Noviherbaspirillum saxi: one gene and its partner. The protein of the gene in region 1 interacts with the protein of each later gene in a pairwise test. Links are inferred from orthologs where the notes say so. Each region holds a gene or a part of one and is shown in the gene's direction. Other genes may lie near its edges.

Region 1 (3,212 bases):
GGCTTGTACGGTAACCGCGCGTTTCTCTTGAACTACCGCACTGTCAGCACCAAATACGAGTTCTTGCACCGCTTTGTCATACGCCGCCAGACCGTCGATCGGCAGGTAGCTGCGGGGAGTCGGCTTTTCCATCAGTTGTGCTTCTGCCTTGCGTACGCAATCGAGCAGAGGCACCTTGCCGTTATCATCGTAATAGACGCCGACGCCAAGGTTGACCTTGTTCGGATTCTTGTCGGCGTTAAAGGCTTCTGTAATGCCCAGGATAGGATCGCGCGGCGCCATTTCGATGGCGGTGAAGAGAGAGGCGGGATGGGATTGGCTCATCGTGATAACATGAAAAGTTGGCTGCGGATACAAGCAGATGCAGCAGGGTTATAGTCAGTTTCGGGCTCGTGGCCTCAAACCAAGGTGTAACTTATTATTCTACCAAAGGTCGAATACAGATGGCAGATTTATCCCAGGTTTCCAGCCCCATAGACGAGTCGAAAATCGTCACTTTCCCGAATTCGCCCTATCGTTTGTACCAGCCTTTTTCACCGGCTGGCGACCAGCCGGCTGCTATAGACAAGCTGGTGGAAGGCGTCGACGACGGGTTGTCTTTTCAGACACTGCTTGGCGTTACCGGTTCTGGCAAGACCTATACGATGGCAAATGTGATTGCCCGCCTCGGGCGTCCCGCCATCGTCTTTGCGCCGAACAAGACATTGGCAGCGCAACTCTATAGCGAGTTCCGCGAGTTCTTTCCTCAGAATGCCGTGGAATACTTCGTCAGCTACTACGATTACTACCAGCCTGAAGCCTACGTGCCGCAGCGCGACCTGTTCATCGAGAAAGACTCCTCGATCAACGAGCATATCGAACAGATGCGCCTGTCGTGCACCAAGTCGCTCATGGAGCGGCGCGACGTTGTCATCGTTGCTACAGTGTCCGCGATTTACGGTATCGGTAATCCGAACGAGTATCACAAGATGATCCTTACCTTGCGTGCCAAGGACAAGGTAAGTCAGCGCGATGTGATTGCCCGCTTGATTCAAATGCAATATACGCGCAACGAAGTCGATTTCGGCCGCGGAACGTTCCGGGTTCGGGGCGACACCATCGACGTGTTTCCGGCCGAGCATGCGGAGTTGGCAGTGCGCATCGAGACCTTCGACGATGAGATCGACAGTCTGCAGCTGTTCGATCCGCTGACCGGGCGCGTGCGGCAAAAAATTCCGCGTTTCACCGTATATCCGGGATCGCATTACGTGACGCCGCGTTCCACGGTGTTGCGGGCGATAGAAAGCATCAAGGAAGAACTGCGCGAGCGACTTGAATTCTTTAGAAAGGAAAACAAGCTGATCGAAGAGCAGCGCATCGAGCAGCGTACCCGTTTCGATCTTGAAATGATGCAGGAAATCGGCTTCACCAAGGGCATCGAAAATTATTCCCGCCATCTGAGCGGTGCCATGCCGGGGGAGCCGCCGCCGACGCTGGTCGACTACCTGCCGCAGGATGCCTTGATGTTCCTGGACGAGTCGCACGTTCTTCTTGGGCAGTTGAACGGGATGTACAACGGCGACCGCGCGCGCAAGGTCAATCTTGTCGATTATGGATTCCGGTTGCCTTCTGCACTCGACAACCGTCCGCTGAAGTTTGCCGAGTTCGAAAGCAAGATGCGGCAAACGGTGTTCGTCTCTGCCACGCCGGCCGAATACGAGGGCACGCACTCTGATCAGGTAGTGGAACAGGTTGTCCGTCCCACCGGGCTGGTCGATCCGCAGATAGTTGTGCGGCCCGCCAGCACTCAGGTCGATGACCTGATGTCGGAAATTGCGGATCGGGTGAAGAAGAATGAGCGTGTCTTGGTCACCACGCTGACCAAGCGTATGGCCGAACAGTTAACTGAATTCCTGGGAGACAACGGCATAAAGGTACGATATCTGCACAGCGACATCGATACCGTTGAGCGCGTCGAGATTATTCGTGATCTGCGTTTGGGGACGTTTGATGTTCTGGTCGGTATCAACCTGTTGCGGGAAGGGCTGGACATACCCGAAGTGTCGCTAGTCGCCATTCTCGATGCCGATAAGGAAGGCTTCCTTCGTTCCGAGCGAAGCCTGATCCAGACTATTGGCCGTGCGGCCCGTAACCTGAACGGTACTGCAATTCTCTACGGCGACAAGGTGACCGATTCGATGCGTCGTGCAATCGACGAAACAGAACGGCGCCGTAACAAGCAAGTGGCTTTCAACAAGGCCAACAACATCACTCCGGCTGGCGTGAAGAAAGAAATTCGCGACCTGATCGACGGCGTCTACAGTCCGCAGGAAGCGCGAAGCGAGCTGCTGGTTGCGCAGGAGCAGGCGAAATACGAGTCCATGAGCGAGAAGCAGGTCAGCAAGGAAATCAAGCGGCTTGAGAAGCTGATGGTGGACCACGCAAAGAACCTTGAATTCGAAAAAGCCGCACAGGTTCGCGACCAATTGCATTTGCTGAAGGAACAGCTGTTCGGCGCACCCGGCATGGATAACGTTATTCCGCTTGCTGGCAAGTAAAAGACTGGCATTGGCGCCATGCTCGCCATCGCGATCATGGCGACCTGCTGAAATCGTTATTGCATTATCGTCTTTGATTGCCATTGTGACGGTTACAATCCGGGCTTTAACTTCTTTTACAAGCCGATGCCGAATTCGCTCTCACCGTCCATCGTCGATGCCCTTTCACTGGCACACCAATCCTGGCATGAAATTATTCTCAGAGGCTTGAATGCAGTCGCGGCAGCTGATCCCGGGTACTTGCCGGCATTAGCCAACACCAATTTCCTGCCGACGGAAGGACGGATCTTTGCCGCGTTCACCAAACCGCTCGATGAAGTGCGCTACGTCCTGGTCGGAGAAGGGCCCTATCCGCGTGAAGAGAGCGCAACGGGCGTGTGCTTCATGGATGGTGCGGTGGAATCTCTCTGGTCGGAAAAGGGTTTGTCCAAGCAGGTCAACCGTGCCACCTCGCTACGGAATTTCATGAAAATGCTGCTCGTCGCCGACGGTTTGTTAAAGCCCGACAATACCTCCGGCGATGCCCTGGCTCATATTTCGTTGAAGGCGCGCGCCATCGGCTCTACGTTCATTCAGACACTGACCGAATTGCAGGGAAATCTGACGCGCCACGGTTTCCTGTTGCTGAATGCTAGCCTAGTGTTCCGTCCGGACGTGCCACCGGTAAAAGATGCC
Region 2 (3,736 bases), 1.7 Mb from region 1 along the record:
TCAAGTCATACATGACCGGGGCGGCGATCAGTGAAACGGCAAACGTCAGGCCAATCGATCCGCCCACCATCGCCATCGCCTTGGTGCGATGCTCATCCCGCGTCGTATCGGCGATGAAGGCGGTCACGGCAGCCGAAATCGCGCCTGCCCCCTGGATTGCACGACCGACAATGACCCATGCCAGCGTGGTCGAGGCAGCAGCGATAAACGAGCCAATCGCAAACAAGACCAGCCCGATGATGATGATGCGCTTGCGTCCGTATTTATCGGATGCCGCGCCAAACGGAATCTGGCCGAAAGACTGGGTCAGGCCGTAAATACCCATTGCCACTCCGACCATGGTCGCGCTGTCACCGCCCGGCAGGGTTTTGGCATGCACCGCAAAGACGGGCAGGATCAGGAACATGCCCAGCATGCGCAACGCGAAAATCGACGCCAATGACAGACTGGCACGAATTTCGTTAGAGGACATGCGGGTGCCGAGATCATCGGCGGAAGTGGTGGCTGATATGGTGCTCACGGCGGGGGATCCAGAGGATACGGCGGACTTTAAAACCCGTTATAGTATCAGGTTGACCCGTACAAAGCGCCGAAATGGCCGCACGTTGAAAGCAGTTCATGGAAGAAATAAGAATTCGCGGTGCCCGCACCCACAACCTGAAGAACATCAATCTCGAATTACCCCGCAATCAGCTGATTGTGATCACCGGCCTGTCCGGATCGGGTAAATCCTCGCTGGCGTTCGACACGCTGTATGCGGAAGGCCAGCGCCGCTACGTGGAATCGCTGTCGGCGTATGCGCGCCAATTCCTGCAGCTGATGGAAAAGCCCGATGTCGACTTGATCGAAGGCTTGTCGCCGGCAATCTCGATCGAGCAGAAAGCGACTTCGCACAATCCCCGTTCGACGGTCGGTACCGTGACTGAAATCCACGATTACCTGCGCCTGCTGTACGCGCGAGTCGGCACACCTTATTGCCCTGACCACCCGGAAAATGCGTTGGCCGCGCAATCGGTGTCGCAAATGGTCGATGCGGTTCTCGCCATGCCGGAAGACACCAAGCTGATGATCCTGGCGCCGGTCGTGGCCAATCGCAAGGGCGAGCATGTCGATCTGTTTGAAGCGATGCAGGCACAGGGCTTCGTGCGCTTTCGTATCCAGAGCGGCACCCATACCGCCAGGATCTATGAAATCGACGACCTGCCGAAGCTGAAAAAAACCGAAAAGCACACCATCGACGTCGTGATCGACCGCATCAAGGTCAAGGCCGATGTCAAGCAGCGTCTGGCAGAAAGCTTCGAAACCGCGTTGCGCCTGGCCGAAGGCCGGGCGATTGCGCTGGAAATGGATAGCGGCAAGGAGCACCTGTATTCGAACAAGTTCGCCTGCAACACCTGCGGCTATTCGCTGCAGGAACTGGAGCCGCGCCTGTTCTCGTTCAATAATCCGATGGGCGCCTGCCCGGAATGCGACGGCTTGGGCCACATCGAATTCTTCGACCCCAAGCGCATCGTCGCCTTCCCCAACCTGTCGCTGGCCAGCGGCGCGGTAAAAGGCTGGGACCGGCGCAACCAGTTCTACTTCCAGATGCTGTCGAATCTGGCCGAGCACTATAACTTCGACGTCGACACGCCCTTCGAGAAATTGGCCGACTCGGCGCAGCAGGTTGTGCTGTACGGCTCGGGCCGGCAGACAGTGCCATTTACCTATGTGAACGAACGCGGCCGCGCGGTGGTGCGCGAGCATACGTTTGAAGGCGTGGTCAACAACCTGCAGCGCCGCTATCGCGAAACCGATTCGATGGCGGTCAAGGAAGAACTGGCAAAGTTCATCAACCAGAAGCAATGCCCGACCTGCGACGGCGCACGCTTGCGCGTCGAAGCGCGCTATGTCAAGGTCGGCAACGGCAAGCAGGAACGGTCGATCTATGAAATCGCATCGACGCCCTTGCGCGAAACGCTGGAGTTCTTTGAAAAACTCAAGCTGACCGGCGCGAAAAAGGAAATCGCCGACCGTATCATCAAGGAAATCGTGTCGCGCCTGAAGTTTCTCAACAATGTGGGCCTCGACTACCTGTCGCTGGAGCGCAGCGCCGATACGCTGTCCGGCGGCGAAGCGCAGCGCATCCGGCTGGCGTCGCAGATCGGCTCCGGCCTGACCGGCGTGATGTATGTGCTGGACGAGCCGTCGATCGGCCTGCATCAGCGCGACAATGACCGGTTGATTGCCACGCTCAAGCACTTGCGCGATATCGGCAACAGCGTGCTGGTGGTCGAACACGACGAAGATGCGATCCGCTGCGCCGACTATGTGGTCGACATGGGGATCGGCGCCGGCGTGCATGGCGGTGAAGTGATCGCGCGCGGCCCGCTGCAGGACATCCTCAAGAGCAAGAAGTCGCTGACCGCGAAATACCTCAATGGCACACTGGCGATCAACGTGCCGAAGAAGCGCACTGCCGCAGATCCCGAACGTCAGTTGATGATCACCGGCGCGTCCGGCAACAATCTCCGGAACGTTTCGCTGGAGTTGCCGGTCGGTCTGCTTACCTGCGTGACCGGCGTCTCGGGTTCAGGAAAATCGACGCTGATCAACGACACCCTGCATCACGCGGCCGCGCGTCATTTGTATGGCTCGCAGGCAGAGCCGTCGCCGTACGAGTCGATTTCCGGCCTCGAGCATTTCGACAAGGTGATCGCGGTCGACCAGGCGCCGATCGGGCGCACACCGCGCTCCAACCCGGCGACCTATACCGGCGTGTTCACGCCTATCCGCGATCTGTTCTCCACCGTGCCGATGGCCAAGGAGCGCGGCTACTCGGCCGGGCGCTTTTCATTCAACGTCAAGGGCGGACGCTGCGAAGCCTGCCAGGGCGATGGCGTACTGAAGGTCGAAATGCACTTCCTGCCCGACGTGTATGTGCCTTGCGATGTCTGCCACGGCAAGCGCTACAACCGCGAAACGCTGGAAGTGCATTACAAGGGCAAGAGCATCCATGAAGTGCTGGAGATGACGGTCGAGGAAGCACATGAATTCTTCAAGCCGGTCCCGGTCGTCGCACGCAAGCTGCAGACGCTGCTCGATGTCGGCCTTGGCTATATACGCCTCGGACAGAGCGCGACCACGCTGTCGGGCGGCGAAGCGCAACGCGTGAAGCTGTCGCTGGAACTGTCCAAACGCGATACCGGCCGCACGCTGTATATCCTGGACGAACCGACCACCGGTCTGCATTTCCACGACATCGATCTGCTGCTGAAAGTGATTCACCGTCTGCGCGATCAGGGCAACACAGTGGTGATCATCGAACACAATCTGGACGTGATCAAGACTGCCGACTGGATCGTGGATCTGGGACCGGAAGGCGGCGCCGGCGGCGGGCAGATCATTGCCAGCGGCACGCCAGAAGTTGTAGCGAAAACGGCGGCCAGCTTTACCGGCAAGTATCTGGCACCGATGCTGAAAAAGAAATAACGCGATTGCGGCGGAGACGGACATGGCGATACATTTGCGGATCAGCGGCGTGGTACAGGGAGTCGGATATCGCGCCTCGTTCGAGGCGCAAGCGCGTCGCCTGCATTTGGCCGGCTGGGTCCGCAATCGCGTCGATGGCTCGGTCGAAGCGATGGTCGACGGCCCGACCGAAGCCATCGATCGGATCATCGCATGGTCGCGGCGTGGTCCGTCGCAGGCGCACGTTAGCGGCGTACAGGTAACGGCTGCGGAAGACGCCGCATTG

The links.
Region 2: the proteins of uvrB (region 1) and uvrA interact in binary tests that used the Escherichia coli proteins (3 or more experiments, as listed by UniProt). The link is inferred for Noviherbaspirillum saxi from one-to-one orthologs.

Annotation. Positions count from the first base shown.
Region 1 is NZ_QYUO01000001.1:1,457,038-1,460,249, forward strand. The notes cover bases 100-2,990. They hold uvrB (excinuclease ABC subunit UvrB), read left to right. Parts: upstream 100-443; coding sequence 444-2,537; downstream 2,538-2,990. Other genes in these bases: D3871_RS06850 (amino acid aminotransferase), read right to left, coding at 100-324; D3871_RS06860 (uracil-DNA glycosylase family protein), read left to right, coding at 2,664-2,990. Also shown: more of D3871_RS06850, read right to left, coding at 1-99; more of D3871_RS06860, read left to right, coding at 2,991-3,212. UniProt on the Escherichia coli protein: The UvrABC repair system catalyzes the recognition and processing of DNA lesions. A damage recognition complex composed of 2 UvrA and 2 UvrB subunits scans DNA for abnormalities.
Region 2 is NZ_QYUO01000001.1:3,179,646-3,183,381, forward strand. The notes cover bases 257-3,671. They hold uvrA (excinuclease ABC subunit UvrA), read left to right. Parts: upstream 257-618; coding sequence 619-3,471; downstream 3,472-3,671. Other genes in these bases: D3871_RS15030 (MFS transporter), read right to left, coding at 257-472; D3871_RS15040 (acylphosphatase), read left to right, coding at 3,494-3,671. In the rest of the region: more of D3871_RS15030, read right to left, coding at 1-256; more of D3871_RS15040, read left to right, coding at 3,672-3,736. UniProt on the Escherichia coli protein: The UvrABC repair system catalyzes the recognition and processing of DNA lesions. UvrA is an ATPase and a DNA-binding protein. A damage recognition complex composed of 2 UvrA and 2 UvrB subunits scans DNA for abnormalities.